Regions from separate parts of the Clostridium sp. B9 genome, predicted to be linked through region 2. Evidence: a T-box and tRNA genes for the amino acid it is inferred to sense, from the RefSeq annotation. Region 2 holds a T-box; the other regions hold tRNA genes.
What was found. A T-box is a leader RNA that pairs with one kind of tRNA and senses whether it is charged. The one in region 2 lies ahead of ACQZHJ_RS16690 (glycine--tRNA ligase), so its partner is inferred to be a tRNA-Gly.
Positions count from the first base shown of each region.

Region 1 (8,144 bases), 150 kb from region 2:
TAAAATACTTGCTTGTGATGGTTTGATTTAAGATGTTATTTATAAAAGTAATTGTCTTTTCAAGTAGTATTGAAATACAAAATATGGTAAAATTAATAAAAATCTAAAGGGAGGAAATTTTATGGATAAGGGAGAGTTAAGAAAAGAAATTAAGTTTAAGAGAGAGAATTTAAGTAAGGAAATAAAATTAAAGTATGATGATAATATAAAAAAGGCTCTTTTTGAAAGTGAAGTTTATAAAAATAGTAAGGTTGTATTTATATATGTAAATATGGATTCGGAAATTAATACAACTGAAATAATAAAAGAGTTACTTTCTTCAGATAAAAAGGTTGCTGTTCCAAAGGTTATTCCTATAAATGCAAAGGAAAGACAAATGAAAGCATTAAAAATAGACTCTATGCTCCAGTTAAATGAAAGTGGAGCCTTTGGAATATTAGAGCCTAGTATGGAATGTGAGGATATAAGTGAAGAAGTGGATTTAATTATAATACCTGGATTAGCCTTTGATGTGAAGGGAAATAGATTAGGATACGGTGGGGGATTTTATGATAGGTTCTTAAGAAAATATCCTAATGGTAAAAGAGTAGCATTATGTTATGATTTTCAGATTTTAGATGAAGTACCTCACGAATTTTTTGATGAGAAAGTTCAGGTCATTATAAGCGAAAAGAGAATTATAGACTTAAAACATGATGAATTAAAAAAATAATATAATGATAAGAATATATTATTGATAATAAATTTTTGTTGTGACAGAATTAAAGTATAGAAAAATATAACAAGGGGGCTAAAAAATGAAATTTGAGGATTTCAAGTATGAGAGACCTGATATAAGTAAATGTGGAAAAGAAGTAGAAAATCTTATTGTAACTTTAGGTGAGGCTAAAGATTTTGAAGAAGCTAAAAAGGTTATTAAAGATATAAATAAGATAAGAAATAATATTACTACAATGAATTCTATATGTGAAGTTAGACATACAATAAACACAGAAGATGAATTCTATAATGGAGAAAGTGAATTTTGGGATGAAAATGGTCCACTAGTAGAAGAAATAAATGATAAATTCTATAATGCATTATTAGAATCTAAATTTAAAGAGCAAATAGGTGAATATTATGGTGAGCCAATTATAAAAGGTGCAGAGTTTGCTAAAAAATGTTTCTCAAAAGAAATTATTGAGGATTTGAAGTTAGAAAATAAACTAGGAAGCCAATATCAAAAACTTATAGCTTCCGCAAAGATAATGTTTGATGGAGAGGAAAGAACTTTAGCACAACTAACTCCTTTTGTGACATCTGCTGATAGAGATGTTAGAAAAAGAGCATCAGAAGCAAAATATAAGTTTTTCCTTCATAATGAAGCTGAGATTGATAGAATATTTGATGAACTAGTAAAAGTTAGAACTAAAATAGCTAAGAAGCTTGGATATAATAACTTTGTTGAATTAGGATACATGAGAATGAATAGGTTTGACTATAACAAAGATATGGTTGAGAAGTTCAGAAAACAAGTAGAAGAGTATATTGTACCTATAAATAATAAATTATATGAAAGACAGGCTAAGAGACTTGGTCTTGATAAGTTAAGTTATTATGATGAGAAATTTGAATTCTTAAGTGGTAATCCAACTCCAAAAGGAGATTCAAAATGGATAGTTGAAAATGCCAAAGTAATGTATTCAGAACTTTCAAAAGAAACTAAGGAGTTCTTTGACTTCATGGTTGATAATGATTTAATGGATTTAGTAGCAAAGAAAGGTAAAGCTGCTGGTGGATATTGTACTAATTTCCCTGATTATAAAGCACCATTTATATTTTCAAATTTTAATGGTACTGCGGGAGATGTTGATGTATTAACTCATGAAGCTGGGCATGCATTCCAAAACTTTAGAAGTTCTTGGATTGAGATGCAAGAGTGTCAATGGCCAACTATGGAAAGTTGTGAAATACATTCAATGAGTATGGAATTCTTTGCATGGCCTTGGATGTATTTATTCTTTAAAGAAGATACAGATAAATATAAATTTTATCATTTAGGAAGTGCAGTTAAATTCATACCATATGGAATAACTGTAGATGAGTTCCAGCATTTTATATATGAAAATCCAGAAGCTACTCCTGAAGAGAGAAAAGCTGCATGGAGAAAAATAGAGAAAAAATATCTTCCTCATAAGGATTATTCAGAATGTGATTTCTTAGAAAGAGGAGGTTGGTGGTTCCAACAAAATCATATATTCTTATCACCATTTTATTATATTGATTACACATTAGCCCAAATATGTGCCCTTCAATTCTGGAAAAAAGATAGAGATAATCATGAAAAGGCATGGGAGGATTATTTAAATCTTTGCAATATAGGGGGAACAAAAACATTCTTAGGACTAGTAAACTATGCAAACTTAAAATCACCATTTGAAAATGGATGTGTAGAAAGTATAGTTGGAGAAGTGGATAAATATTTAAATAGTATAGATGATAGCAAATTTTAAATAACAAAAAAGAACTTGGATAATTCCAAGTTCTTTTTATTATAATCAAAGATTAGTTTTCTCTGTTAGCTATTTCTAATACAAGTCTGTTAACAAAGTCAGCTAAAGGCATAGCACCTTCTTCGCCATTTTTTCTGCTTCTTACAGAAACTTCTCTGTTTTCAGCTTCTTTTTCTCCAACAACTAAGATGTAAGGAGATCTTTCTAATCTAGCTTCTCTTATTTTGTATCCTATTTTCTCTGCTCTGTGGTCAGCTTCAACTCTAACGCCTCTTCTTCTTAACTCTTCTACAACTTCATTAGCGTAGTCAGCATATTTATCTGATAGAGGAAGAACTTTTGCTTGAACTGGAGCTATCCAAGTTGGAAGAGCACCTGCATATTTTTCTATAAGCATTGCTAATGTTCTTTCATAACATCCTATTGAACTTCTGTGAATGATATATGGACGTTTCTTTTCTCCATCTTTATCAATGTAGTACATTCCAAATCTTTCAGCTAAGGCGAAGTCTATTTGAATAGTTATGATTGTATCTTCTTTACCATGAACGTTCTTGAATTGGATATCAAGTTTTGGACCATAGAAAGCAGCTTCATCATCAGCTTCTGTGAAATCTATTTTTAAGTGATTTAATATTTCTCTCATTATATTTTGAGTATTTTCCCAAGCTTCAGGATCATTGATGTATTTTTCAGTATTGTTTGGATCCCATTTTGAGAATCTGTAAGTAATATCATCAGCTATTCCTAAAGTTTCCATAACGTACTTAACTAGATCAACAGTGTTTTTGAATTCATCTTCTAATTGCTCTGGAGTACATACTATATGACCATCAGCAAGAGTAAATTGTCTTACTCTTATAAGTCCATGCATTTCTCCTGAAGCTTCATTTCTGAATAGAGTAGAAGTTTCAGCAAATCTTACAGGTAAATCTCTGTAACTATGTTGAGTAGCATTGTATATTGCATATTGGAATGGGCAAGTCATAGGTCTTAAAGCAAATACTTCGTTATCAACCTCTTCATCACCTAAAACAAACATACCATCTTTATAGTGATCCCAGTGACCTGAAATTTTGTAAAGGTCGCTTTTAGCCATTAAAGGAGTTTTAGTTAAAACATATCCTCTTCTTTGCTCTTCATCTTCTATCCATCTTTGAAGAGTTTGGATTATTCTAGCTCCTTTTGGCATTAATAGAGGAAGTCCTTGACCAACATTTTCATCAGTAGTGAATATTCCTAATTCTCTACCTAATTTATTATGGTCTCTTTTCTTAGCTTCTTCTAAAGCTTCTAAGTAAGCATCTAATTCAGCTTTCTTAGGGAATGCAGTTCCATATACTCTTGAAAGCATTTTATTTTCCTCGTTACCTTTCCAGTAAGCACCAGTACATCTTAATAATTTAACAGCTTTTATTGGTTTAAGAGCCATTAAGTGAGGTCCAGCACATAAATCTACGAATTCACCTATTTGGTAGAATGAGATTACCTCATCTTCTGGAAGGTCATTTATAAGTTCAACTTTATAAGGTTCATCCTTCATAAGTTCTAAAGCTTCGTTTCTTGGAAGTTCAAATCTCTTTATTTCAGGATTTTCCTTAATTATTTTTTTCATTTCAGCTTCTAATTTGTTTAATTCCTCAGCTGTGAATGGTTTTTCTGTATCAAAGTCATAATAGAATCCATTATCTATTGATGGTCCTATAGCTAACTTATCTTGAGGGAATAATCTTTTAACAGCGGCAGCTAATACGTGAGAAGCTGTATGGTTAAAAGCATGTTGACCTTCCTTAGAATCGAAAGTACAGATAGCTAATTCACAATCCTCATTAACTGTGAATCTTAAATCCTCAACTTTTCCATTTATTAATCCGCAACATGCGTTTCTAGCTAATCCTTGGCTTATATCTTGAGCTATTTCAAGAATTGAAAGTCCAGCTTTAACTTCTTTAACTGAACCGTCTTTTAAAGTAATTTTTATCATATTAATTTCTCCTTTCATTTGATTACTATCTATTCATATAAAATAAAAAACTCTCGTCTCTTTTCAAATTGAAAAGGGACGAGAGTGTATATTCCCGTGGTTCCACCCAAATTGTACTTTATATAAAAGTACCACTTTAGTTAATCGTAACGTGATTAAAACGGACTTGATTAGAGTCACTCAGAGGTAGTTTTCAACTAATTCCATTTAAAAGTACTCACAGCTACTGTACTTTCTCTCTGAAAATGTACCGAAGTTTACTCGTCTCTTCAACGTATTAATATAATATGTACTTCTGATTATAAGTTTATTGGATTTGGATGTCAATGGATAATAATATAAAAATAATGTTATTTGCAATAATAAATTAGAATCTATAGATTTATTATGTTCAAAGATATTTTAGTATGACTTAAAAATATTATATGGAGAAATTTTATAGACTGTGATTATAAATTAAATTTAAAAAGAAAATTTTACAGAAAAATACTTGAAATGCAAAATTAAAAATATTATAATAATAGTATAGTTTTGCAGATGTGGCGGAATTGGCAGACGCACTAGACTTAGGATCTAGCGCCTTAGGCGTGGGGGTTCGACTCCCTTCATCTGCACCAAAACTAAGCGGGTGTAGTTCAATGGTAGAACACCAGCCTTCCAAGCGGGATACCCGGGTTCGATTCCCGGTACCCGCTCCATTTATGAAAAAAATAAATATGCGGGAGTGACTCAATGGTAGAGTGTCACCTTGCCAAGGTGAAAGTTGCGGGTTCGAGTCCCGTCTTCCGCTCCATAGTAAAGCAACTGAGATTTCAGTTGTTTTTTTGTGCTTTTAATAATTTTTCTAAAAAATAATATAACGTAATATATACAAACCAACATACAAATTAATTACAAAAAAAGCTAACAAGAGTTATTTTCTTGTTAGCTTTAAATACAACTAATTGCTTTTTGCAATATAAAATCTTCTATATATTCTTCTGAATAAATCTTTTTTCCCATAAGTCTAAATATTAAATCATCTTTAGAGTAGCCTTCTTTAAATAGTTTAAGGTCTTTAGTAAGTTTTTTTAGTGAACCAGGTGTAAGACCAAGCATTTTCTTAACCTCATTTCCTGTATAAAAATCCTTTTTAAAAAGTTCAAAAAGGTTATTTTGCATTTCAAGTTTATATTTTAAATCAATGACCTTATCTCTATGAGGACCACTTTTAGAACGGTGGTGTTTTCTGCATAAATATTTATAGTTTAAATTGAAATCTAGACCACCTTTTGATTTATGAACTATGTGGTGAACATCTGCATAATCACCGCAAATTTCACAATAATAAGACATATAATCCTCCTCACTTTTTTATATACCCATTTATAGTACTAAAATAGCATAAAAAATAGGTTTTATCAATATAAGTAAGGTATTTAGAACTATATGAGGATATATAAGGAAATATAGTTTTTTTTAAGCTTTGATGTAACAAAAAGTTAACAATATAATTAAAGTATAACGTATATACAAAGGGGGTTTTGCAATGCGTAACTTATTTCATCAAAAATTTAAACAAGAAGAAAATCCCGAAAAGTTTTGGGGTGAGTTAATAAGAAAAAATGAAACCCTAAAAGGTAGAATGTTCAAAAATGAACCTATAACTGAAGATACAAAATATCTACATTATGTGATATTTAATAGAAATGTTGGAATACAAAATGTTTGGGTAATGGTTCCAAACTTTAATCGCTTAGTACAATTTATTCAATACGTTTTTATGCCAGAAGCCTATTATAAATGGGTTGAAGGTAAGAAAAAATTAATAACACATATACCATCAATTGATGTTGAAAAAATAGTTTCTATGATAAATAGTAAAGCTAGTGAAGAAGATAAGAAGAAAATGAAAAATGATATTGCAGCCTTAAAAAAAATAAATGGGTTAAGTGCTGATAATGGAATGAGAAAGTTAAGAATCTTTTGTAGTAGATTTAACAACAACTGGCTTGGAGATGACGATGAATTTTTATATATAAAAGTTTTTAATAATGCTGAACAATTAGGAAAATTCGTTGTTGATACTAATTTACAAACTGATTGTGAGAAATGCTATGAAGAAACTATAGGAATGACTGCTGAAGAATGGTTTAAAGTATGTGCTAATGCTCATAAAAATAAAGAAGATGAAGCAATATTTAAAAAAGTATTATTCAAATATTTGGAAGATGTTGTTTAAAATCAACACGCTTAGTATTAATTAAAATAAAATTATAAAAATAATATAAAAAAATGTTGACATATTAAAAAGAAATATGTATAATAATTTTTGTTGATTCAAGTTTGTATCTTTAGCTCAGCTGGATAGAGCAACGGCCTTCTAAGCCGTGGGTCAGGGGTTCGAATCCCTTAAGGTACACCATACTGGGATATCGCCAAGCGGTAAGGCAACGGACTTTGACTCCGTCATTCGCAGGTTCGAATCCTGCTATCCCAGCCAAATTTTTTATGGAAAAACTTGTTGACAATATATTAACAATATGTTAATATATAAACATACTAAGCGGGTGTAGTTCAATGGTAGAACACCAGCCTTCCAAGCTGGATACCCGGGTTCGATTCCCGGTACCCGCTCCATTTTTTAACTATGACTGTAAATTTATTCAATAATAGTTAAGAAGTTAAATAAAAGTAAATATGCACCATTAGCTCAGTTGGTAGAGCACCTGACTCTTAATCAGGGAGTCCAGGGTTCGAATCCCTGATGGTGCACCAAGCATCGCTTAACTTAAGCGATGCTTTTTTTTATAAAAAGATATTACTTTAGATAAAGTTATATAGATCTTTTTATGAAATAACATCTAATTTTCAATAATATTTTATTTTAAGTGAGTAGTTATTTTCAGTTATATCTTAAGACATAACTTTGAAGGGGATATAATAGAATCGATACATTTGATATAACTTTAAGTAAACAATATAATATTAAAGAATAAAATTTTTGTGGATATTTGAAGGGAGATAAATATATGAGACCAATGAAGAAGGTAGCTGCAATACATGATATTTCATGTTATGGAAGAGCAGCTTTGGCAACTATAATTCCTATATTATCTTCAATGGGAAATCAAGTTTGTCCACTTCCTACTGCAGTATTATCAACGCATACAGATGGATTTGGAAAACCAGCTATTAGAGGATTAAGTGATTTTATATATGAAACAAAAAATCATTGGAAAAAACTAAATTTAGATTTTCAATGTATATATAGTGGATATTTAGCAGATCCAAAGCAAGTTAAATTTGTTGAGGATTTTATAAAAGATTTTAAAGAAAATGATACTTTAGTGGTTATAGATCCAGTTATGGCTGATAACGGAAAGTTATATGATGGAATGGATGAAAAAATGATTGATGAGATGCGAATCTTAATAAAAAGTGCAGATATAATAACTCCAAATATAACAGAGGCTACTTTACTTTTAGGAAGAGAATACAAAGAGGATTTAACTAAGGAAGAAGTAAAAGATTTCTTAATTTCTTTGAGTAAATTAGGTCCTAAAATAAGCATAATAACAAGTGTTCCTAGCATAAAAGGAAAAGAATATATTGATACTGTTCTTTATGATAAAGAGGAAAATATGTTTTACACATATTCTCATAAAAAAATAGATGCTTTTTATTGC
Region 1 covers NZ_JBNWKA010000003.1:3,538,879-3,547,022, reverse strand. Annotated here, with positions in the region: gene ACQZHJ_RS15930 (5-formyltetrahydrofolate cyclo-ligase) at 122-712, shown strand; gene ACQZHJ_RS15925 (M3 family oligoendopeptidase) at 798-2,492, shown strand; gene thrS (threonine--tRNA ligase) at 2,545-4,476, opposite strand; T-box leader at 4,548-4,758, opposite strand; tRNA gene ACQZHJ_RS15915 (tRNA-Leu) at 5,010-5,093, shown strand; tRNA gene ACQZHJ_RS15910 (tRNA-Gly) at 5,101-5,174, shown strand; tRNA gene ACQZHJ_RS15905 (tRNA-Gly) at 5,195-5,269, shown strand; gene ACQZHJ_RS15900 (HNH endonuclease) at 5,407-5,811, opposite strand; gene ACQZHJ_RS15895 (hypothetical protein) at 6,005-6,697, shown strand; tRNA gene ACQZHJ_RS15890 (tRNA-Arg) at 6,804-6,880, shown strand; tRNA gene ACQZHJ_RS15885 (tRNA-Gln) at 6,884-6,958, shown strand; tRNA gene ACQZHJ_RS15880 (tRNA-Gly) at 7,022-7,095, shown strand; tRNA gene ACQZHJ_RS15875 (tRNA-Lys) at 7,158-7,233, shown strand; gene ACQZHJ_RS15870 (pyridoxamine kinase) at 7,488-8,144, shown strand, end outside.
Region 1: it encodes a tRNA-Gly, which carries the amino acid that the T-box ahead of ACQZHJ_RS16690 (glycine--tRNA ligase) is inferred to sense. The anticodon was not compared.

Region 2 (8,144 bases):
ACAGCTTCTACTACAGTCTTAGGTCCACTTACAACATCTCCTGAAGCAAATACCCCATTTACTGTTGTAATACCATTTTCATCCGTCTCTAATAATCCCCATTTATTTGTTGAAAGATCTTTACTTGTTGAAACTATGTTATCTCTTGGAGCTTGACTTATAGCAACTATTATTGAGTCACATTTAAATACATCTTCACTACCTTCTATACTTCTAAATGATACTCTTCCATCCTCTGAAGTAAGTCTTTCTGTTTTTATGTACTTAATCCCGTCTTCAAATATTTCAACTGGAGCCTTATAAAGTTCAAATTTAACCCCATCTTCTTTTGTCTCTTCTATTTCTACCTTTGTAGCAGGCATATCTTCAAAGCTTTTTCTATATAGAACATAAGTGTCTGCCCCATTTCTCTTAGCAGTTCTTGCTGCATCCATAGCTACGTTACCAGCTCCAATTATTACAACCTTCTCTCCAAGGTTGTATGATTTTGGTGCTTTTAAATAATCTATAGCATAATGAACATTACCTAAAGTTTCTCCTCTAACTCCTAAAGTTTTAGGATTCCACACACCTGTTGCTATAAATATAGCTTTATATCCATCATTTTTTAGCATATCTAAAGTTATGACTTGCCCAACTAAAGTATTGGGTCTAATCTTAACATTTAACTTAAGTAAAGCTTCTTCATATTTATCTATTAATTCTCTAGACAATCTAAAGTCAGGAATACCATATCTTAAAACTCCACCTATTTTATCATTTTCTTCAAAAATAGTTACTTGATATCCCTTTCTAGCTAAAATAAATGCTGCTGTTATTCCAGCTGGACCTCCACCAATTATAGCAATCTTATCTTCTAATTGATTTTCTTGCTTAAGATCTAATTTATCTAAAAACTCAGTTGATATTACTCTTTCAATTTCACTAAAGTTTACTGGTGTTTCTTTTATTCCTCTTATGCAATTACCTTTACATTGATTTTCGTGAGGACATACTATAGAACAAACTACTGATAATGGATTGTTTTCAAATAAAATCTTTCCTGCCTCTTCTAACTTATCTTCTTTAAATAGCCCTATTACTTCTGGAATAGGAGTGCTTATTGGACAATTTGCTTTACATCTTGGATTTTTACACATAAAGCATCTTAAAGCTTCTTCTTTTAAGTTTTGCTCATTTAATGTCATGATTTAATAACCCCCTGTTATCTTAACAACTTACATGAAAATTCTTTATTGTTTTCATAATATATTATCTTATCAAAATAATTTAATCAAGTCACTTATTTAAAACTTAAATACTTTCCAATAGGAATGCACTTAGCATCTGCTCCATGACCTAAATCTCCAGTTTTTATAATAGGAATCTTTCTTTCACCTAAAATATCTTTAACTAAATCAATAATACTAGGTGTGTATGCTTCTCTTTCCATCTCAGTAAATTCACCCAAAATTATTCCTTTAACTTCATCAAATGCTCCCATATTATTATATTGCGTTAGATAAGTTATCATCTTAGCAGTATTTCCACTAAAGCTCTCTAAAAATAATATTTTTCCTTTAAAACTTGGCATATATTTAGTTCCTGCAAGCTTTAAAAAGCATCTTATATTTCCACCTATAACTATTCCCTCAAGAGATTCCCCTCTTATCCAATTGTAGTCTATATTAAATAAATCATTTTTCCCTTTTAAGAAAGTATTTTTAAAATTATTTAATTGTTGTTCTTTATAAATACCGGCTAAATTCCTTAATTGATAATTATAAGTTTCTACTCCAGCTTGTGAGTATATGGAATTTAAAAGAACTGTTAAATCACTATATCCAAAGAAAGGCTTTGAATTATTTTTTATTAATTCAAAATCTAAAAATTCCAATACTTCATTTGCCAAATCTCCGCCTGAAACATCAAAAACCATTTTTATTTCATTATCTAAAAATAATTTTTCTAAAGCTTCTGCTCTCTCTTTTCCTGTACCACTAAAAAGATTATGTTTTTTAGCATATAAAGTTTCTGCTTCAACTATCTCTATATTTAAATTCTTTAAATCATCTCTTATTATTTCTATTATATCCTTATTTTTTCTACTCAAACCATTGGAACAACTTATTATTCCAATTTTATCTCCACTTTTTAAAAAGCTCTTCATAATAAACCTCCATAAAAATAAGTGTTATTATATATAATAACACTTAAAAATTTTAATGGAATAAATTTAATATTTATTAGTCCTCCATGTCATCATCATCATTGTCATCATCATCATTGTCATTATCATCTAAATCATTATCGTTATGGTCGTAAATATCGTCATCTGAATCATCATCCCAGTCGTCCTTATCATATAAATCATCTTGGTCATCATAGATATCATCGTCATATTTATTACCTGTATTATTGTTTAACTTATTACTTGAAGAACTTACTGAATTACTATTTGCATTGACTTTATTCCCAACTTTATTTTTAGATTTACTTTCATCTACATTATTTACTTTTGATGATTCACTAACAACTTTTTCTGACGCTAATTCTAAAGAAGCTAAACTAATAACACCTAATTTTTCTCCTACTTTCTTTTCTCTCTCTGTTTCAGATAAACCGTCCATTCCATCTATGCCAAAATACTCTTTTACCATCTTAGCTGAATCTTCATCAAATTCCTTTATATTAACAAATCCTAAATCCGCACCTATACTCTCTACAATCTTTTCTTCAGCCTCTTGAGTTAGATTACTCAACCCTAAAACTTCTGGCAAAGTCTCCTTTTTCACTTCTTCTATATTAGCCAATTCACTGTTTTCTACTTCACTGTTAACAAAACTATTTGCTCTAGTAGTTGTTTCTCCTGACATAGCTAAAAGTCCCATTCCTGCTCCACCAATTATTGAAGATACTAACAATCCTAACATTAATTTTTTCATTTCAAAATCCTCCTAAATAGAAATTCCCTATACTTAATTTTTTATTTTCTGAGTAATAATTTAAATTTATTTGAGTAATACTTTTTTCATTAACTAACTTACACTACTAAATACAAAGCTCTAATTCTATTTAGGGACCTTTTTAAATTTATTTTCTAAAAAATAAAAAAAGATGAAGAAATTTTTTCCTTCATCTTTTAAATAATTAAATTAACTACTTAGTTATGCTTTCTTTTATTAATTCAAGAACAACTTTTGATAATGTTTCTAAATCTTCAATCTTCATGTGCTCTTCTAAAGTATGAGGTTTTCTTTCTCCACTTGAAAGGTTAACTGCTTTTATTCCATTACAGTTGAATATATTTGTATCACTTCCACCACCTGAAGCTTTAGTAACGCCTTCTATTCCTAAGTTTTTGAAAGCTCTCTTAGCATGTAAAACTATATCATCATTATCATCTACAACAAATGGTCCATACATTCTATTTACTTGAATATCAATTTCTCCACCAAATTTCTCAGCAGAAGCTTTAAAAGTTTCTACCATGTGATTTGTTTGAACATCTAATTTTTCAGTAACTGTACTTCTTGCCTCCGCGTCTATAACAACTTCTGGACAAACTACATTATTGGCAACTCCACCTGATATTTTTCCTATGTTAGCAGTAGTATCTTCATCAACTCTTAAAAGTTTCATATTAGCAATAGCATCTGAAGCTATTTGAATTGCACTTATTCCAGACTCTGGTGAAACACCTGCATGAGCTGGTTTACCTTTTATAGTAACTTTTAAAGTATCATGAGCAGGTCCAATTGTAGTTATTAAACCTGGATCTCCACTTGTATCAAAAAGAAATCCTTTTTTTGCTTTTATTTTTGAGTAATCTAAATTTTTAGCTCCTAAAAGTCCAGTTTCTTCAGCTATTGTAAATACTATTTCTATATCAGCATGGTCTATGTTATTCTCTTTTATAACTCTCATAGCTTCAACGATAGCAGCTATTCCACCTTTATCATCTCCACCTAATATAGTTGTTCCATCACTATATATAAAACCGTCTTTTATTACTGGCTTTACTCCTTTACCAGGCTTAACAGTATCCATATGACATGCAAAAAGAATCGTTTCTCCTTCTACATTACCTTTTAATCTAGCTATTAAGTTTCCTGTATTTGAGCCAACTTTTTCTCCACTATTATCAAACTCAACTTCTAATCCAGCTTCAACTAAATCTTTTTCTAATCTTTTAGCAAACTCTGCTTCACTATAAGTTTCACTATCTATTTGTATATAATCTAAAAAACTATCTAAAACTCTTTTTTCATTTATCATATTATTAAGCCTCCCTTAAAGCATGCAATAAATTTTATCTAATTATACCATAAATGAACACTTGTCCATAATAACAAAACACGCAAAAAAAGACCTAGATTTTTAATCTAGGTCTTTAAAAACTAAAATTCTAAGCTTTTTTCTATTATAGCTCTTACGTCTTCTATTTTAACTCTTTGTTGTTCCATGTTATCTCTGTCTCTTACAGTTACACATCCATCTTCTAATGTATCGAAGTCAACTGTTATACAGAATGGAGTACCAATTTCGTCTTGTCTTCTATATCTCTTACCGATACTTCCAGTCTCATCATAGTCAACGTTGAAATGTTTGCTTAACTCAGCGTAAACTTCATCAGCTTTCTCTGATAATTTCTTAGAAAGTGGTAATATAGCAGCTTTGAACGGTGCTAAAGCTGGGTGTAAATGCATAACTGTTCTTACATCAACTTTTCCATTAGCTCCTTCTAATTCTTCTTCATCATAAGCTTCAACTAAGAATGCTAATGCAACTCTGTCAGCTCCTAATGATGGCTCGATAACGTATGGTACATATTTTTCATTTGTAGTTGGGTCTAAGTAAGTCATGTCTTGACCTGAATGCTCAGCATGCTTATTTAAGTCATAGTCTGTTCTATCAGCTATTCCCCATAATTCTCCCCATCCGAATGGGAATAAGTATTCTATATCTGAAGTAGCATTTGAGTAGAAGCTTAACTCTTCTTCTCCATGATCTCTCATTCTTATGTTATCTTTATTCATTCCTAAGTTTAATAGGAAGTTCCAACAGCTTTCTTTCCAGAAGTTAAACCACTCTAAGTCAGTTCCTGGCTTACAGAAGAATTCAAGTTCCATTTGTTCGAACTCTCTAGTTCTGAAAGTGAAGTTACCTGGAGTTATTTCATTTCTGAAAGATTTTCCTATTTGACCTATTCCAAATGGTACTTTCTTTCTAGTAGTTCTTTGAACTGATTTAAAGTTTACAAATATACCTTGAGCTGTCTCTGGTCTTAAATAAACTTCGTTCTTACTATCCTCAGTTATACCTTGGAAAGTTTTGAACATTAAGTTGAACTTTCTGATATCTGTGTAATTTAATTTTCCACACTTAGGACAAACTATGTTGTTCTTAGTTATGTAGTCCATTAATTCTTCATTAGTCCATCCATCAGCGTTAGCAACTTCTACTCCGCTTTCTGTCATATGGTCTTCAACTAGTTTATCAGCTCTGAATCTAGCTTTACACTCTTTACAATCCATTAGAGGATCTGAGAATCCACCAACGTGACCTGATGCAACCCAAACTTCTCTATTCATTAATATAGCTGAATCTAGTCCAACATTGTATTTGCTTTCTTGAACGAATTTCTTCCACCAAGCTTTTTTAACGTTATTTTTGAACTCAACTCCAAGTGGGCCGTAATCCCATGAGTTTGCAAGTCCACCATAAATTTCTGAACCTGGGAATATGAATCCTCTATTCTTACATAAGGCTACTATTTTATCCATAGTTTTTTCTACTGCCATTTTAATTACCTCCATTTATATTAAATAAATTATTTTTATTTATAGTAAATTCTTCTCTTTCAAAAAGAAATTTAGACTTTTCCGGTAGAATATTTCTAACAGACAATAATTCTGCTAGAAATACTTTAAAGATTAAAAGCACAAGGGCTTATATAAAATAAAAAAAGCTCTTCACATCCAAAGGGACGAAATTAAATTCCGCGGTTCCACCCTTTTTAGCAAAAGCTCATCTTTCTAAACAATTGTACTCAAAAGCTCCCTTCATCTTAAACCTTTAATAACTTTCACCAACCGTTATCTCTCTAAAAAAGAATTTTAAGATTACTCTTCTTCATCACAGTACATATTAAGTTATATTCTTAATTTTATCAAAACTAAATTATATGTCAATAAAAAAAGAATTTATAAACATATAAATTTTATATATTTATAAATTCTTTCTCATCTATTTTTGAGTAAAAAAAATGGCTCCTCGGAGAGGACTCGAACCTCCAACCTATCGGTTAACAGCCGAGTGCTCCACCATTGAGCTACCGAGGAACATTTACAATATTATTATAGCATACATCAAATAAAATACAATAGTTTTTTTATTATTTTTTTAAAAAATTTTGCGTGTTTTTCTTATCAAATTTATACTCAATTGTACATGCTTTATATCAATTTAAATTACTTATTTTAATTAAATAAAAATAGGAGTTTACATTGCGTAAACTCCTAATATAATAAACTATTTTTGTGGTTTCATTGTTGGGAATAATATAACGTCTCTGATTGATGATGAGTCTGTTAAGAACATTATCATTCTATCTATACCGATTCCTAATCCACCTGTTGGAGGCATACCAGTTTCTAAAGCACTCATGAATTCTTCATCTAACATGTATGCTTCATCATCTCCGTATTCTCTCTCTTGAGCTTGTTGCTCAAATCTTTCTCTTTGAACTATTGGATCGTTAAGCTCTGAGTATGCATTACATACCTCTCTACCATATACGAAACCTTCAAATCTCTCAGTGAACATTTCGTTTCCTCTTTTCTTTTTAGTAAGAGGTGAAATTTCTACTGGGTAATCTACTAAGAAAGTAGGTTGGATTAAGTGCTCTTCACCGTACTCTTCGAATAACATGTTTAGAACCTCACCTTTAGTAACTTTGTCTAATGGTTTAGGGAATTCTAAGTTTTTCTCTTTAGCTATAGCTTGAGCTTCTTCATCACTCTTAATTTCATTAAAGTCTACTCCAGCGAACTCTTTAACTGCATCAACCATAGTGATTCTTCTCCATGGTGGTGTGAAGTCTATTTCAGTTCCTTCGTACATAACTTTAGTTGTTCCATTTACTTTCTCACAAACGTAAGCAATCATGTTTTCCATGATTTCCATCATATCGTTGTAGTCAGCATATGCTTCGTATAACTCTATAGCAGTAAACTCTGGATTATGTCTTACTGAAACTCCTTCATTTCTGAAGTTTTTACCCATCTCATAAACTTTTTCAAATCCAGCTACTATTAATCTCTTTAAGTATAACTCTGTAGCAATTCTTAAATACATATCTATATTTAAAGCATTGTGGTGAGTTATGAAAGGTCTAGCCGCAGCTCCACCAGCGATTGGTGAAAGTATTGGTGTATCAACCTCTAAGAATCCTCTGTTATCTAAGAATTCTCTTATAGCTTTAACTATTTGAGATCTCTTAATGAAAGTATCCTTAACTTCTGGGTTTGTTATTATATCAACTTCTCTTTGTCTGTATCTTAAGTCTTGGTCTTTTAATCCATGCCATTTTTCTGGTAATGGTTTTAAAGATTTACAAGTTAATTCGAATGAAGTTACTTTTACTGAAACCTCACCCATTTTTGTTTTAAATACTTCTCCAGTTGCAGCAACCCAGTCACCTAAATCAAATGTTTTAAATTCTTTTAAAGCTTCTTCTCCAACATTATCAATTTTTATGAATAATTGAATTTTTCCAGCTAAATCAGCTAAGTCAGCGAATACAACTTTACCTTGACCTCTTTTTGACATAAGTCTTCCAGCAATTTTAACTTCTTTACCTTCTAACTCTTCAAAATTATCTTTTACATCAGCAGAAGAGTGTGTTCTCTCTACCTTGTATACATCAAATGGGTCCTTACCAGCTTCTTGTAATTCTACAAGTTTTTGTCTTCTTAACATCTCTTGTTCACTTAATTGAGCTTCTGCTTCGTGAATATTCATTTCCTCATTTGACATTTAAAAATCCCTCCATCTAATTATCTATCTTCTTATTCCAAGAACCTCGAACTTAGTAGTTCCTCCTGGTACTTCTATCTCTATAACATCTCCAACTTTTTTACCCATTAGACCTTCACCAACTG
Region 2 covers NZ_JBNWKA010000003.1:3,686,019-3,694,162, forward strand. Annotated here, with positions in the region: gene ACQZHJ_RS16670 (NAD(P)-dependent oxidoreductase) at 1-1,187, opposite strand, end outside; gene ACQZHJ_RS16675 (S66 family peptidase) at 1,283-2,152, opposite strand; gene ACQZHJ_RS16680 (hypothetical protein) at 2,226-2,924, opposite strand; gene ACQZHJ_RS16685 (M20/M25/M40 family metallo-hydrolase) at 3,139-4,257, opposite strand; gene ACQZHJ_RS16690 (glycine--tRNA ligase) at 4,380-5,783, opposite strand; T-box leader at 5,962-6,130, opposite strand; tRNA gene ACQZHJ_RS16695 (tRNA-Asn) at 6,249-6,323, opposite strand; gene lysS (lysine--tRNA ligase) at 6,514-8,019, opposite strand; gene greA (transcription elongation factor GreA) at 8,044-8,144, opposite strand, start outside.

Region 3 (8,144 bases), 690 kb from region 2:
GAAGTTGTTAAATATCCTGATGCTATATCTTTAACTTTAGGTCAACCTGACTTTAGTGTTCCAAAGAGAGTTAAAGATGCTATGATAAGGGCTATAGAGGAAGGGAAAACTACATATACTGCTAATGCTGGTATAGTTGAATTAAGAGAAGAAATATCAAATTTATTAAAAAATAACTTTGATATTAATTATAATAAAGATGAAATTATTATAACTGTTGGTGGAAGTGAAGGATTATATGCTGCTATGACTGCTGTTTTAAATCCAGGAGATAAGGTCCTAGTTCCTTCAATTGCTTATCCTGCATACGAAAGCATAAGTAAAATACTTGGATGCGAAGTAATAAATTATGAGTTGAATGAAGACTTTTCTGTGAATATTGATAGTTTAAAAGATGGGATAGCTAAAGGTGGAAAACTTTTAATTCTTTCTTATCCATGTAATCCTACAGGAGCTTTATTAAGTGAAGAAAGTAAGGATGAATTAATTGAGATTATCAGAGAAAATGATATATTAGCCTTAACTGATGAGATATATTCTTCATTATGTTTTGAAGGCGAGTATCAATCAGTAGCTCAATGTGCTGATATAAAAGATAAAATAATATATGTAAGTGGATTTTCAAAGATGTTTTCTATGACTGGCCTTAGAATTGGATATGTAGCTTGTGTAAAAGAGCTATATGATCAAATAATAAAGGTGCATCAATACAATGCTTCTTGTGCCACATCAATAGCTCAATGGGGAGCTTTAGAAGGCCTAAAGTCTTGCATGAGTGAGGTTGAAAGCATGAAGGAATCATTTAAGGAGAGAATGAACTTTACTTATAAGAGATTAGTAGAAATGGGATTAGATGTAGAAAAGCCAAAGGGAGCTTTTTATATTTATCCTAACATAAGTAAATTTGGATTAAGTTCAGAAGAGTTTTGTAAAAAACTTCTTTCAGAAGGTGGAGTTGCCTGTGTGCCAGGGGATGCCTTTGGAAAAGGTGGAGAAGGATACTTAAGAATTTCTTACTGCTATAGTATGAATGAACTGGAAAAGGCTATGGATGCACTAGAAAAATTCATAGATAAATTAGCATAATTGTTAATTAAAAGGTGCTATATCAAAACAACTTTTTGATATAGCACCTTTTTTATTTAAGGATATGTTTAAAATTAGAAATTTAATTGAAGAACATCATCCATTGAGTATTTACCAGCTTTAGTTTTATCAGCCATGTACTCACAAGCTTTTAAAGCGCCTATAGCAAATACTTCTCTTGAAATAGCCTTATGGTTTATTTCTATAACTTCACCGTCACCTGCAAATATAACTTCGTGGTCTCCGATGATTCCGCCACCTCTTACGGTATTTACGCAAATTTCATTTTTTTCTCTCTTAGCAGTTCCTTGTCTTCCGTAGATAAGGTTTGTTTCTTCTTTAAGAGAATCTTGAATTGTGTGAGCTAAAAGTAGAGCAGTTCCACTTGGAGCATCAACTTTTTGATTGTGGTGTCTTTCAACTAGTTCTATATCAAAGTTTTCATAAAGAACTGGAGCAATCTTTTTTAATAAGTTATTTACTAGATTTACACCTATGCTCATGTTAGCAGATCTAAATAGAGGAATTTCTTTTGATGATTCTTCTATTAAAGCTAGATCTTCAGCAGTGTATCCTGTTGAACATATTATAAGAGGCTTTTTAGTTTTCTTTGAAAACTCTACTAAACTTCTTAGAGCATCAGCTCTTGAGAAATCTAATAAAACATCATACTCAACATTACAATCCTCTGGTTTTTCAAAGATTGGGTAAGATCTTTGGACTTGAGTATTTCTATCTATACCAGCAACTATTTCAACGTTAGGAAACTTTGTTTCAGCTAAGTTTGAAATAACGCTACCCATTTTTCCTGAACAACCGCTTAATACAACTTTAACCATTACTTGGACCTCCAATATTTCGATTAGACTGTACTTAGATTTATATGCTTAAAATAAAGAAAATAGTTTTATATTATTTTAAAAACAGTCTAAATAGATTTTGATTTTAAAAAATAAGTATAATCATCTGTAATATCAGATGATTATACTTATTATATAATATATTATTTTATTAAACCATTAACTTTTAGATTTTCTTTTAATATTTCTAAATTAGAATCTTCCATATCACATAGAGGTAATCTTAATGGTCCACAGTTAAATTTCATTAAGTTCATAGCAGTTTTAACTGGGATTGGATTTGTCTCTATAAATAATGAGTTTGCTAATGAAAGATATTTTAGTTGTATTTCACGAGCTTCAATAACTTCTCCTAAGAAATATTTTTCACACATTCTGTGAGTTTCTTCAGGAATAACATTAGCTAAAACAGAAACTACACCAGCTCCACCTAATGAAAGTATAGGGATTATTTGGTCATCATTTCCTGAGTATATATCTATTTTATCACCACATAATTCGGCCATTTTAGCTACTTGAGAAATATCTCCACTAGCTTCCTTGATAGCTACAACGTTCTTAAGCTCAGCAAGTTTAGTAAGCATTAATGGTGAAATGTTCATACCTGTTCTTCCTGGAACATTGTAAAGCATTATTGGAATATTTATAGCATCATTTACAGCTTTGAAATGAGCTTCTAATCCTTTTTGAGAAGTTTTATTATAGTATGGTGTGATTATTAACACCATATCAGCGCCAACTTTTTCAGCATATTGGCTTAGTTCTATTGAAGATTTAGTATTGTTAGTACCAGTTCCAGCTATTACAGGAACTCTTTTGTTCACTACATCAACAGAGAATTTAATAACTTCTTTCTTTTCTTCTAAAGTCATAGTAGAACCTTCACCTGTAGTTCCACAAACTAATATAGCATCAGTTTGATTTTCAATATGCCATTCTAATAATTTTCTTAGCTCCTCGTAATTAACACCATCTTCAGTGAATGGAGTTATTAAAGCTACACAAGAACCTTTAAATAGAGTCATAGTATTACCTCCAAAATTAATTATTTTTCTTTTATAAGTATTTCAGCAATTTGTATTGCATTAAGAGCAGCACCTTTTCTTATATTATCAGCCACAACCCATAGGTTTAGACCATTATCTAAGCTAAAGTCTCTTCTTATTCTTCCAACAAAAACTTCATCTTTACCACTAAGTTCTAATGGTGTTGGGTATTTTAAGTTATCTTTATCGTCGTGAACAATTACTCCTTGTGAAACATTAAATAGATTAACTACGTCTTCAAGTTCAAATGAAGAATTTAATTCAACGTTAATACTTTCACTATGGGAATTTAAAACAGGTACTCTTACAGTTGTAGCTGTTATTCTTAATGAGTCATCATGAAGAATTTTCTTAGTTTCTTCAATCATTTTTATCTCTTCTTTTGTGTATCCATTATCTAAGAATACATCTATATGAGGAATTACATTACCTAATATAGGATAAGGGAACTTTTCTGTTGTTCCTTCTTGTAAATCTAATATACCTTGAATTCCAGCTCCAGAAACCGCTTGGTAAGTTGAATAAACTATTCTCTTGATTCCATATTTATCATGTAATGGCTTTAATGCTACTACAGCTTGAATTGTTGAACAGTTTGGATTAGCTATTATTCCATTGTGCCATTTAACATCTTCTGGGTTAACTTCAGGAACTACTAATGGAACGTTTTTATCCATTCTCCAAGCACTACTGTTATCTATAACAACTGCTCCATGTTTAGAGAAGATAGGAGCGAATTCTAAACTTACACTTCCACCTGCTGAGAATAAAGCGAAGTCTATTTTTTTATTTTCTATGTTAGCCTCACATAATTCTTCAACAACTATTTCTTCATCTTTAAATTTTAATTTTTTACCTGCTGATCTTTTAGATGCAAATAAATATAATTCTTTTACTGGGAAATTTCTTTCTGCTAGGATTTCTAGGAATTTTCTTCCTACATTTCCTGTTGCCCCAACTACTGCTACATTATACACAGTAACCCCTCCTAATTTACATTATAATATAGTCTATTTCTATCTATTGAATATTGTTCTGTAATAAGTTATCCAATTAGGAATAAAACTACTTAAATATTATTTTTCTATATATTAAATATAGTTCAATTTGAAACACTTTATCAAGTGTAATTTATCATTAATTTGAAAGATTTAAGTAAGTTAACTTTCATATCTTTACGTATATGAATATTTAAGCTCCTAGGGGGTAATAATAAATTTAAAATATAATGAAAGTAGGGGAAGAAAAATGAGCAAAACACCATTAAAAAAAATAATAAAAGGAAAACTTAAATCAAACAAACAATTAACTCCAGCAGAGCAATTGAGAGAAAATATGAAATATGAAATCGCAGGTGAATTAGGATTGAGTGAGAAGGTAGACCAATTTGGTTGGGGAGGACTTACAGCAGAAGAAACAGGCAGAATTGGAGGTATGATGACTAAAAGAAAGAAAGCGTTAAAGATACCAAGCAATGATGAAATATTAGGAAGAAAGAAAGCTCCCGTTGACGAAAAATAAAAAAAGTATATAATTTTTAGGTAGAATAACACATGGGGGATTTAAATTATTATGAAAAGTTATAAGATGATGGCAAAAGTTTATGATGAACTTATATACGAAGATGTAAACTATGAGAACATAGCAAACTATGCTTTAGCTAAATGTGATCAGTATTCAGTAACTAAGGAAAGATACTTAGATTTAGCTTGTGGTACAGGTAATGTTGGTATTCATGTAGGAAAATCCTTCAAAGAAAATTATTTTGTTGACCTTTCTCATGAAATGCTTATAGAAGCTGATAAAAAGCTTAGAGAAAATAGAGTTAGAGGAAAAATCGTTTGTCAAGATATGTGTGAATTAGAGTTAAATAGAAAGTTTAACCTAATAACATGTGTTTTAGATTCAACAAATTATATTTTAGATGATGAAAGTGTGGAAAATTATCTAAGAGGAGTATATAATCATTTAGAAGAGGATGGTTTATTTGTATTTGATATAAACTCATACTATAAAATATCAGAGGTATTAGGAAATAATGTATATACTTATGATAGTGAAGAATTATTTTATGCTTGGGAAAACATCTTTGAAGATGAGATAGTAGAAATGAACTTAAATTTCTTCGTAAAAGATGGAGATAAGTATGAAAGATTCACAGAAGTTCATGAAGAGAGAGCTTACAAAGAAAGTGAAATAGAAAGTATTCTTAAGTTAATAGGCTTTAAAATAGAAGAAAAGCATAAGGGTTATACGGAAGAAGATGTGACTGAAGATGCCGAAAGAATAGTTTATATAGTAAGAAAATAACGGAGGGATTAATTATGAGTGATAAATTAATAAGAGCCATTGCTAAAGATGGTATGATAAGAATATTTGCAACAGAGACTACTGAGTTAGTTAATAAAGCATCAAAAATACATGATTGTACACCAACAGCAGCTGCTGCATTAGGAAGAATGTTAACAGCAGGTACTATGATGGGTGCTATGTTAAAATCAGAAAAAGAGGTTGTTACATTACAAATAAATGGTGGTGGAGCTGCTAAAGGTGTTACTGTAACTGCATACTCAGATTGTAGTGTTAAAGGATATATAGGAAACCCACATGTTGATTTACCTTTAAATGTAGAAAATGGTAAATTAAATGTTGGAGAAGCTATTGGTAAAAATGGTGGATTAACAGTAATAAAAGACTTAGGACTAAAAGATCCATATGTAGGACAAGTTCCTATATATAGTGGAGAAATAGCAGAAGACTTTGCTTACTACTTTACAGTATCAGAACAAGTTCCTTCAGCAGTAGCTTTAGGAGTATTAGTTGATAGAGATCATTCAATTAAAAAAGCAGGTGGATTTATAATTCAATTATTACCTGGTGGAGAAGAATTATTAGGTGATTTATTAACTTACAGATTAGAAGAGCTGCCTTCATTAACTACAATGTTATCAGAAGGTAAATCTATAGAAGAAGTTATTGAGATTATATTTGATGGAATGGATTTAAAAATATTAGAAGAAACTAAACCAGAATATAAATGCGATTGCTCAAGAGAAAAAGTAGAAAGAGCTTTAATAAGTATTGGATATAAAGATTTAAAAGAATTATATGATGAAGGAAAAGATGAGGAATTAAAATGTCATTTCTGCAATACATCATATGTATTCACTAAAGAAGATATTGGTAAAATATTAGAAGAAAAAGAACGTAATATTGCTGATGAAGTTTCAGAAGAGATGAAGAAGGCTGAAGAAAAAGAAGCTGAAAAAGAAGCAAAAAAGAAAATTAAGAAAAAATAAAAAAAATAAAAAAAATATATTGACAATTATAAATTAAGTTAATATAATAATATATGTCTTGAGGCTCTCAAGACATTTGGCTCGATAGCTCAGTCGGTAGAGCAGAGGACTGAAAATCCTCGTGTCGCTGGTTCGATTCCTGCTCGAGCCACCAGTATTGCGGGAGTGACTCAATGGTAGAGTGTCACCTTGCCAAGGTGAAAGTTGCGAGTTCGAGTCTCGTCTTCCGCTCCAATACTGCGGGTGTAGTTCAATGGTAGAACACCAGCCTTCCAAGCTGGATACCCGGGTTCGATTCCCGGTACCCGCTCCATGGCGCTATAGCCAAGTGGTAAGGCAGAGGTCTGCAAAACCTTTATTCCCCGGTTCAAATCCGGGTGGCGCCTCCAAAAAGAAACATCTATAAGCTTGCTTATAGATGTTTTTGTTTTATTTAGATTAAAGAAGATAATAGCTTTTCTCCAAATTTAGAGAAGTTTGTTTCTGCAAATACTTTTCTTATAGTTATATTGTAAACTTCCTCATTATCTACTACTGTGTCTTTTAAGAATAATTTTATTATTTGAGTTCCATGATATTTAAACCAAGTTATAACAGCTACAACATCTTTATCTGAAGGTTCTTTAGAAGTCTTCAATTCGTTATCTTCCATAAAAACAATCAAGTCCTTGTGATCTACAGAGTAAAAATCACCGGATGGGCAGGTATATTGAATAAGTTTAACATTATCAATTGCTATCAGTACATCTAAACTTTCTTTAACTCCTAAATCATTTTTAACTTCCTTTTGAAGCTTAACTAATTTCTTCATAATAAAATCCCCCTACAATTAAAATTGATGAACTTATGGTAAAGGTTTACAAAAAATATTGTGAACTATCAATAAAATAAATTAAAAAGCATACAATATAGTAGATTATTACTCACAATATAATATGTTTAATGTTGTGAGAAAATTACATTATATTTATATAAAGATAAACTTATGAGGGGGAATGGAAATGTTTTTAATTCTTATAGTAATTTTAGTAGCAACTTTAATTTGTCTAATGATTAGAGATGCTATTGAGTTGAGAAAAAATAAAAAAAACATAGGTTGTGGATGGAAAGTAACTCCATATGTAAATTCAAAAATAAGTAGCTTCGAAAATAGAATGGATTTAGAAAAATTAAGATTAATAGAATTAATAAAAAATAAATTGCAATTTGATTATGATATTAAAGTTATAGAAAATGATAAAAATAGTTTTTATATTAAAAAAGGAAAAGAATTGAGATTTTTAGAAATTTTTGCAGAAAATGATTTTAAGGAGTTTGAGAAAAAAGAATTTAGATATAAATTTGGAAGAGGAGAAGAATGTGATATTTATAATCTTATTAGAAAAACTGTAAATAATCATATTTGGGATTATAAAGAAGAGAATTTGGGTGGTTACGGTCATAGAATTTATTTGAGTTTTAAGAGTGGGATAATTGTGTTAGATATAAGTAAGACTAATAGTATGATATTCACTGAAAATGGTGAAGGTGGCTTGAATTAAAATTGAATTTATATTTTTGATTAGTAAATGAAAAATTATGGATAAATATAAAGGAAAACTTTATATTTATCTTTTTTATATGTAAAATTACTATAGAGAGGATTTTTGATTATAATATTAAGCGTGGTCTAAGTAGTAATTAGAAATTAAATATATAAATAATAAAAAACTAATAATTTATTTTTTATGTTTTACTATGGAAGGAGTATTAATTATGAAAATAAAAGATATTAAAAAGCTAACTGATTGTAAGTATTTAAATTTATATAAGTTAGATATAGAAAATAAGGCTGGAAATGATAAAGAGTACTT
Region 3 covers NZ_JBNWKA010000003.1:2,992,083-3,000,226, reverse strand. Annotated here, with positions in the region: gene ACQZHJ_RS13275 (pyridoxal phosphate-dependent aminotransferase) at 1-1,086, shown strand, start outside; gene dapB (4-hydroxy-tetrahydrodipicolinate reductase) at 1,161-1,925, opposite strand; gene dapA (4-hydroxy-tetrahydrodipicolinate synthase) at 2,090-2,971, opposite strand; gene ACQZHJ_RS13260 (aspartate-semialdehyde dehydrogenase) at 2,992-3,969, opposite strand; gene ACQZHJ_RS13255 (small, acid-soluble spore protein, alpha/beta type) at 4,241-4,513, shown strand; gene ACQZHJ_RS13250 (class I SAM-dependent DNA methyltransferase) at 4,565-5,302, shown strand; gene hslO (Hsp33 family molecular chaperone HslO) at 5,317-6,291, shown strand; tRNA gene ACQZHJ_RS13240 (tRNA-Phe) at 6,370-6,445, shown strand; tRNA gene ACQZHJ_RS13235 (tRNA-Gly) at 6,451-6,525, shown strand; tRNA gene ACQZHJ_RS13230 (tRNA-Gly) at 6,531-6,604, shown strand; tRNA gene ACQZHJ_RS13225 (tRNA-Cys) at 6,606-6,680, shown strand; gene ACQZHJ_RS13220 (hypothetical protein) at 6,725-7,102, opposite strand; gene ACQZHJ_RS13215 (hypothetical protein) at 7,293-7,832, shown strand; gene ACQZHJ_RS13210 (NUDIX hydrolase) at 8,047-8,144, shown strand, end outside.
Region 3: it encodes a tRNA-Gly, which carries the amino acid that the T-box ahead of ACQZHJ_RS16690 (glycine--tRNA ligase) is inferred to sense. The anticodon was not compared.